3 regions of the Lactobacillus sp. ESL1191 genome follow, and region 2 is predicted to be linked to each of the others. Evidence: predicted binding sites of a transcription regulator. Region 2 holds the regulator's gene; each other region holds the start of a gene.
The links. The regulator HrcA, encoded in region 2, represses chaperone genes, less so after heat shock. The targets are predictions, from matches to a motif close to TTAGCACTCNNNNNNNNNGAGTGCTAA.
Positions count from the first base shown of each region.

Region 1: a site for HrcA is predicted at 779-805, ahead of clpP (ATP-dependent Clp endopeptidase proteolytic subunit ClpP). Genes of this name have one in related genera too.
Region 3: a site for HrcA is predicted at 824-850, ahead of groES (co-chaperone GroES). Genes of this name have one in related genera too.

Region 1 covers NZ_CP196365.1:474,210-476,481, reverse strand. Annotated here, with positions in the region: gene ACSYSN_RS02590 (SH3-like domain-containing protein) at 1-667, opposite strand, end outside; gene clpP (ATP-dependent Clp endopeptidase proteolytic subunit ClpP) at 837-1,421, shown strand; gene ACSYSN_RS02580 (hypothetical protein) at 1,554-1,703, shown strand; gene whiA (DNA-binding protein WhiA) at 1,745-2,272, opposite strand, start outside.
Region 2 covers NZ_CP196365.1:874,510-876,781, forward strand. Annotated here, with positions in the region: gene grpE (nucleotide exchange factor GrpE) at 1-274, opposite strand, end outside; gene hrcA (heat-inducible transcriptional repressor HrcA) at 287-1,336, opposite strand; gene ribF (riboflavin biosynthesis protein RibF) at 1,453-2,272, opposite strand, start outside.
Region 3 covers NZ_CP196365.1:1,096,894-1,099,165, forward strand. Annotated here, with positions in the region: gene groL (chaperonin GroEL) at 1-486, opposite strand, end outside; gene groES (co-chaperone GroES) at 503-787, opposite strand; gene ACSYSN_RS05640 (redox-sensing transcriptional repressor Rex) at 957-1,592, opposite strand; gene ACSYSN_RS05645 (ABC-F family ATP-binding cassette domain-containing protein) at 1,814-2,272, shown strand, end outside.

The DNA.
Region 1 (2,272 bases), 400 kb from region 2:
TCCCATAGGTGAACTTAACTTGGTAAGTTTTGGGTGTAGCACAAGAAATACTCTCGCGCGAAACTTTTACTTGGCTATTATCAATAACTGTTCCCATGTAGTTAGTTACATAAGAAATTGCATCCCTAGGAGAAAAGCTATAAAACTCATTTCTTACCAAAGTCACCTTTTTAGGAACAGCAATCTGATTTCTGGCGAAGTAGTTTTCATTAACATAACCCACTTCGCGCCCGTTAACATAAATACGCCAATAGCGGTATTTCTTAGTCTCAATCAGTTGATCCGACTGGATATGGCTGTAACGGTAATTAATTCCATCAGCAACTTTTTGACTAACCTTACCATTATTAACATTTTTCCAAACCGCATAATTCTTGTTACCAGCAACCTTGGTCATCATGGCATAACCAGTCACCACTTGCTTGGGCTCCTTTTTAGGCTGAGTGATCCGATTCCCACTGGCCGTTCCAGTATTAGTGGTACCGCCTGTATCGTCATCGTCTTCTGACGACTGACTCGAATCATCTTGCGGCGTTTGTGTTTGCGTTTGCGACTGAGTATTATCAGACTCTGCCGCAAAGACCACTGTTGTTGAAAGCTTGGTCGTGATGACCAGCCCTCCAATCAACGCAATCGCAATCGTTGCAATTTTCTTAAAAAGCTTCAAAATATTTCCTCCAAATTCAAACTTACTCATTCCATTATATAATAAGAACATGTTACATAAAATACAAAATTGATACACTTTCATTGACAGTATTTAACGTAAGTGATTTAATTAGCACTGTACTTATTAGAGTGCTAATGATTTTGAACTTAAATCAGGAGGTTAAAACATGCTTGTACCTACAGTTATTGAGCAAACTGCACGTGGTGAACGTGCTTACGACATTTATTCACGTTTATTAAAAGACCGCATTATCATGTTAAGCGGTGAAATTAATGATGACATGGCTAATTCTATTATTGCCCAGTTACTATTCCTTGATGCCCAAGACAACACTAAGGACATCTCCCTGTATATTAACTCGCCCGGTGGTGTCATTACTTCAGGTCTAGCCATCATGGACACCATGAACTTCATTAAGTCGGACGTCTCAACCATTGCAATTGGGATGGCAGCTTCAATGGCTTCTATCCTGTTGACCAGCGGAACTAGGGGAAAGCGGTTTGCCCTCCCTAACTCTACTGTCTTGATTCACCAGCCGCTAGGCGGTGCACAGGGTCAGCAGACTGACATTCAAATTGCGGCTAACGAAATTCTAAAAAGTCGTGAAAAGATTAACAATATCTTGCATGAAACAACTGGCCAGCCCCTCGAAAAGATCCAAAAAGATACCGAGCGTGACAACTATCTTACTGCACCAGAGGCCAAAGATTATGGTCTAATTGATGAAATCATGGTCAACCAAAAGAAATAGTTAGATTTTAGTAAAATGGCCAAACGAAGTCCCGAATTAATTTTGGGACTTTTTGCATGTACGAGATTATTAAAGTATACTTTTACTCAATTTAGGTAGTAAGGTATTGTTCTGCCAGAAAGGAGACAACGAATGGACAAAATCAAACAAGCGCTGTTTTATGCCGGCTTATTTATTACCATCCTAAATAGTCTGGTTTTATCTGACTCCTTATCAATAGTAGTAACAACGCTGGGAGTTGCCATGATTTTGTGCGGCGGTGAAAGTGTTAACTTAAAGTAGCAATGTAAACAAAAAGGAAGCCCTTTTCGGGATTCCTTTTTTTATTCTCCTAGATTCTTAGCCAGTTCATGTATTTTTTTGAACCGGTGGTTGACCCCTGATTTGGAAATTGGCCCATCCGGCACCTGTTCTGCTACCTCTTTCAAAGATAATTCAGGATTAGCCAGTCGCAGCCGGGCTACTCCTTGCAGCTTTTCTGGCAGGTTATCAATACCTATTTTACGTTCAAGGAGTTCGATATCTTCAACTTGCTTAGCTGCAGCCGTGGCTGTTTTTTTTAAGTTAGCCGTGTCACAGTTAACTAAGCGGTTGACCGAATTCCGCATGTCACGCATGATGCGTAGGTCTTCAAAGGCTAGCATTGCATTTAGTGCGCCAACGATATGAAGAAAGTCGCCGATTTTTTCTGCTTCTTTTAAGTAAACGATATAACCCCGCCGGCGCTGGGTCGACTTGGCATTAAGTTGAAAATAATGGTTCATCAGTTTTAGCAAGTCTTCATTATGGTCGGCGTACGCTGAATAAATTTCCAAGTGATAGCGACTAGTAGTCGGATTATTGACACTGCC
Region 2 (2,272 bases):
GTGACTCATACTTAATCAGCTGGCTTCGCTCATTATTGTAGCGATTTTGCATGTTCTGCATTTCCGCCTGACTGCGCAGGAACTTGTCTTCTAAGTCCTGATTTTGCTTTTGGGCCTTAATCAATTCTGCTTTTACCTGCTCAGCAGTGGTCTTGGGTGTTTGGTCCGCTGCAGCCGCGGTTTTAGCTTTAGCCGTAGCGGTTTTTTTGACCTTAGCCTGCTCTGGCTGCCCTTGTTTCTGTTCTTTAGCACCGGTGTCTTTTTCTTTATTCACGGCTAACCTCCTTTATTTAAATCGACCATAATACTCCAGCAGCTTCTTAGCTAGCTCATTCCTAAAATATTCTAATAGTCCTATTACCTGCGAATACGGCATATTGTTAGGACCAAGCAAGGCAATTACCCCCTTGCCATGTGTTCCAACACTGTATTCTGCCGTAAGCAAACTGTAGTCCTTGAGCAAGTCATTCGAAAGCTCCGAGCCCAAACTAACCCTGATGGGATGTTGGCCAATTTGGCTACTAGTCCGCTGGTCAACTAAGCTGGAAATCAACTCATTATGATCAATCAGCTCATAGAGTGACCTCAAATTGGCCACATTACTTAACGATGAGCTGTTGAGCAAGTTAATCTGCCCGTCGACATACATCTGTTCACTGGTCGCATCATTAATAACCTCTTCAACCAGTTCCAACAAGTCACCAGCATGGTTGCTGGTCAGCTTCTTGCCTAGATTATGATTAAGCAAGGCAGGCGTTACCTCATTCAAGGTCTTTCCCACCAGCTCATCATTAATCATCCGTACAGCTTTCTCAATTTCATCGCCATGAATATTAGTTGGCAAACTATAAACTTGGTTATGGACGTTGCCGTCACTAGTCACCAAGATCGCCATAATCTGTCTACTAAACAAAGGCACAATCCGGAAACCCGTGATAGTCAGGGCACTACTCTCTGGCCCTTCCGCAAATGCCGTATAATTAGTCAAGTCCGAGAGAATCTTGGCTGCTTCCTGAACTATTTCATTAACCTGGTGAAACGGCTGATCCAGCTGATTGACAATCCGCTCATAGGCAGAAGACGGAATTTGAAGTGGTTCTACCAGGTGATCAAGATAATAGCGGTAACCCTCAGTTGATGGCACGCGGCCGCTAGACAGGTGCGTTTTTTCAATTAGGCCTTGGTCTTCTAAGACCGCCATCTCGTTGCGAATCGTCGCACTCGACACCTTAATTGGTAACTGCATCATCACCGTTTTTGAACCAACCGGATCATTAGTCTGGGTAAAATCATTAATAATTGTTTTTAAAATTAGTTCTTGACGTTCGGTCAACATAGATATCGCCCTCACTTTTAGCACTCTTATCAAACAGGTGCTAACAATTATTATGATACTAGTATTTAGCAGAAAGTCAAGTCGAGTGCTAAATTTTGCCCAATAAAATCATTAGGCTAGTGGTGATGAGCAAAATATGCCTTGATTTCCGCCTCATCTTTGGCCATCTGGGCTCGTAATTCTGCCAAATTAGCAAACTTAATTTCGCCTCTCGTGTACTTGTACCATTTAATTACCATTTCTTGGTCGTATGCTTCTTCATCAAATCCAAATAAATTAGATTCGATAAAAATTTGCCGCCCTTCCTGAATGGTCACATTGTAGCCTACACTAGTCATCGAGTCGTACCACTTGCCCTTAAGCTTGGTCTTGGTGGCATAAACCCCAACCTTCGGCACAACCTTGTGCTCAGTCCATACCAAGTTTGCCGTCGGATAGCCCAGTTTATGACCATTACGCAGACCATGGCCAACGATTCCGGTCATTACATAGGGCGTTCCCAGCAATTCGGTCGCCAGTGCCATTTCACCAGCCTTTATCGCATCCTTAATTTCGGTCGACCCAATCTTTTGACCGTCATATGACTGCTGGGGAACTTCGATAATATCAAAGCGCCCCTTAGCAAAATTGGGAAAGTTTTTCATGTTGGCGACAGCTCGGGGCCCGTAAGTATAATCAAACCCAGCCACTACGGTATCCGCCTGCAGCTTAACCACAATCTGGTCGACGAACTCTTGAGCGGTCAGCTTGCTTAAACGATCATTGAAATGCATCACCAGCAAATAGTCCACCCCAAGCTTGCGCATTTTATATGCTTTTTCATTCAAACTATCGATGTAGGTTACCTCTGCCTTTTGATATACCTCTTTGGGATGTCGGTTAAAAGTCATCACGACCAGTGGATGTCCCTTCTGCTTGGCCTGCTCTTGCGCAATC
Region 3 (2,272 bases), 220 kb from region 2:
ATCAGCGATTAGGTCACCGACTTCCTTGGAAGCTGAGGAAACGGAAGCAACTTGGGCAATTTGATCCTTTGAAGAAACCGTGTGGCTAATTTTGTGTAATTCGTCCACAACTGCCTTAGTGGCCTTCTCAATTCCGCGCCGCACGCCAACTGGGTTGGCACCGGCAGTTACGTTTTTCATCCCTTCGCGCACAATTGCTTGGGTCAAAACAACAGCAGTCGTAGTACCGTCACCGGCAATATCGTTAGTCTTCTGAGCTGCTTCAGCCACCAGCTTAGCACCCATATTCTCATAGTGGTCTTTCAGTTCAATCGCCTTGGCAATCGTTACACCATCGTTAGTAATATCCGGGTTACCATAAGATTGCTCCAAGACAACGTTTCTACCCTTAGGGCCAATCGTAGCCTTAACGGTATTTGCCAACTGGTCAACACCCTTTAATAAAGAACGTCTTGCTTTTTCTGAAAATTTAATATCTTTTGCCATTTTATCCGCTCCCTAACTACTTAACAATTGCTAAAATATCTTTTTCGTGCAGGACCAGGTACTTCTCGCCCTCGTACTTGACATCAGTACCTGAGTACTTATCATACAGGACGACGTCCCCTGTCTTCACCGTCATTGGAATCTTGTTGCCATTCTCAGCATAAGTTCCCTCACCAACCGCGACAATTTCGCCTTCAGTTGGTTTTTGTTTAGCATTCGAAGCAAGGACGATTCCGCCTACAGTCTTTTCTTCTTCCTCTTTAACTTTAACGATCACGCGATCACCTATTGGTTGTAACACGTTTGTCCCTCCTATTAGTAAAAATCTTTTTAATTGTTAGCACTCATATTCATCAAGTGCTAACTTACAATTAAGATAATAACCCCTTTTCAGATAAAATGCAAGAAAAAATTAGCACTTTTTCAGTTAAAGTGCTAATTATTCTTAACTCTTATCCGCAGGCTGTTGCTTACTTGGGTTTATCGGCGTCAAGAAAGTAAATCAAGGTCTGTAATTCCGTCGCTAAGTCAACGTTCTGGACCCTGATCCCACTTGGAGCTGATAGTCGAATTGGGGTGAAGTTCATGATCCCCCTAATTCCAGCTTCGACCATATCGTCTGCCGTCTGTTGGGCAGTGGTCGATGGCACCGTCAAAATCGCAATTGTAATCTGTTGGTCGCTCAACTGTTGCTTCAATTCGCTCATACCGTATACCGGCACCCCGCTTAGGATTTTACCGGTAATCTTGGGATCAATATCGAAGGCACAAGAAATCCGAATATTGTTACTACGCTTGAAGTTATAGTTGAGCAGTGCATGTCCCAAATTACCAACGCCGACCAGGGCCACATTGGTCAATGTATCCTGATTTAGAATCTTTTTAAAAAAGGAAAGCAAATTTTTGACATCGTAACCATAACCGCGTTTGCCCAGCGCGCCAAAATAAGAAAAGTCGCGTCTAATCGAAGCACTATCAACCTGAACTGCTTCCGAGAGTTCAGTTGAAGAAACTTTATCTTTGCCCGCTTCGTTTAAGATAATTAAATAGCGATAGTACAGCGGCAAGCGCTTAGCTGTCGCCGTGGGTATTTTTATTTTTTCCATTTTTTAAAAGAGCCTCCAACTTAAATATTGCCTGAGCCTTCTTCTTGTGAATTGCTCATCAATTAGTATTATTTTACCCGTAACGTTACGTTATTTGCAAATATTTTTTCACAATCTTGCAAACACTGTCAACGAGGGCTACTTTCAACTTTTTTGCATAATCGCAAGAGGCCCACTGTAAGTTCTTTTCGTATGCTAAAATAGTTTCTAGGTGAAAAAATATGATCATTGCACAAGGACACGATTTAGAAAAACAATTTGGGGCAAATACCCTATTTCAGCATGTTAACTTTTCAATTGCTGACCAGGCCAGAATTGGCTTAGTTGGACCTAACGGTGTTGGCAAAACAACTTTACTCAAAATTATGACGGGCGAGGAAGAGGCTAGTCGGGGCGAATTTACTGTCAATAAGGCCATCGAGGTCGGTTACCTTGCCCAAGAAAACGGACTAGCTGAAGATAAGACTATCTGGGACGAGCTGGTCGAGGTCTTTGCTGCGCTCATTAAGATGGAGCAACAGTTGCACGCTTTGCAGGCAGAAATTACCGACCAACCCCATAATCCAGAACTATTAAAGCAATATGACCAGTTGCAGTTCGATTTTGAGCAAAAAGGGGGCTACACTTACCAGGCTGACATCAAAAGTATTTTGAATGGTTTTAACTTTCCTGAGGCGACT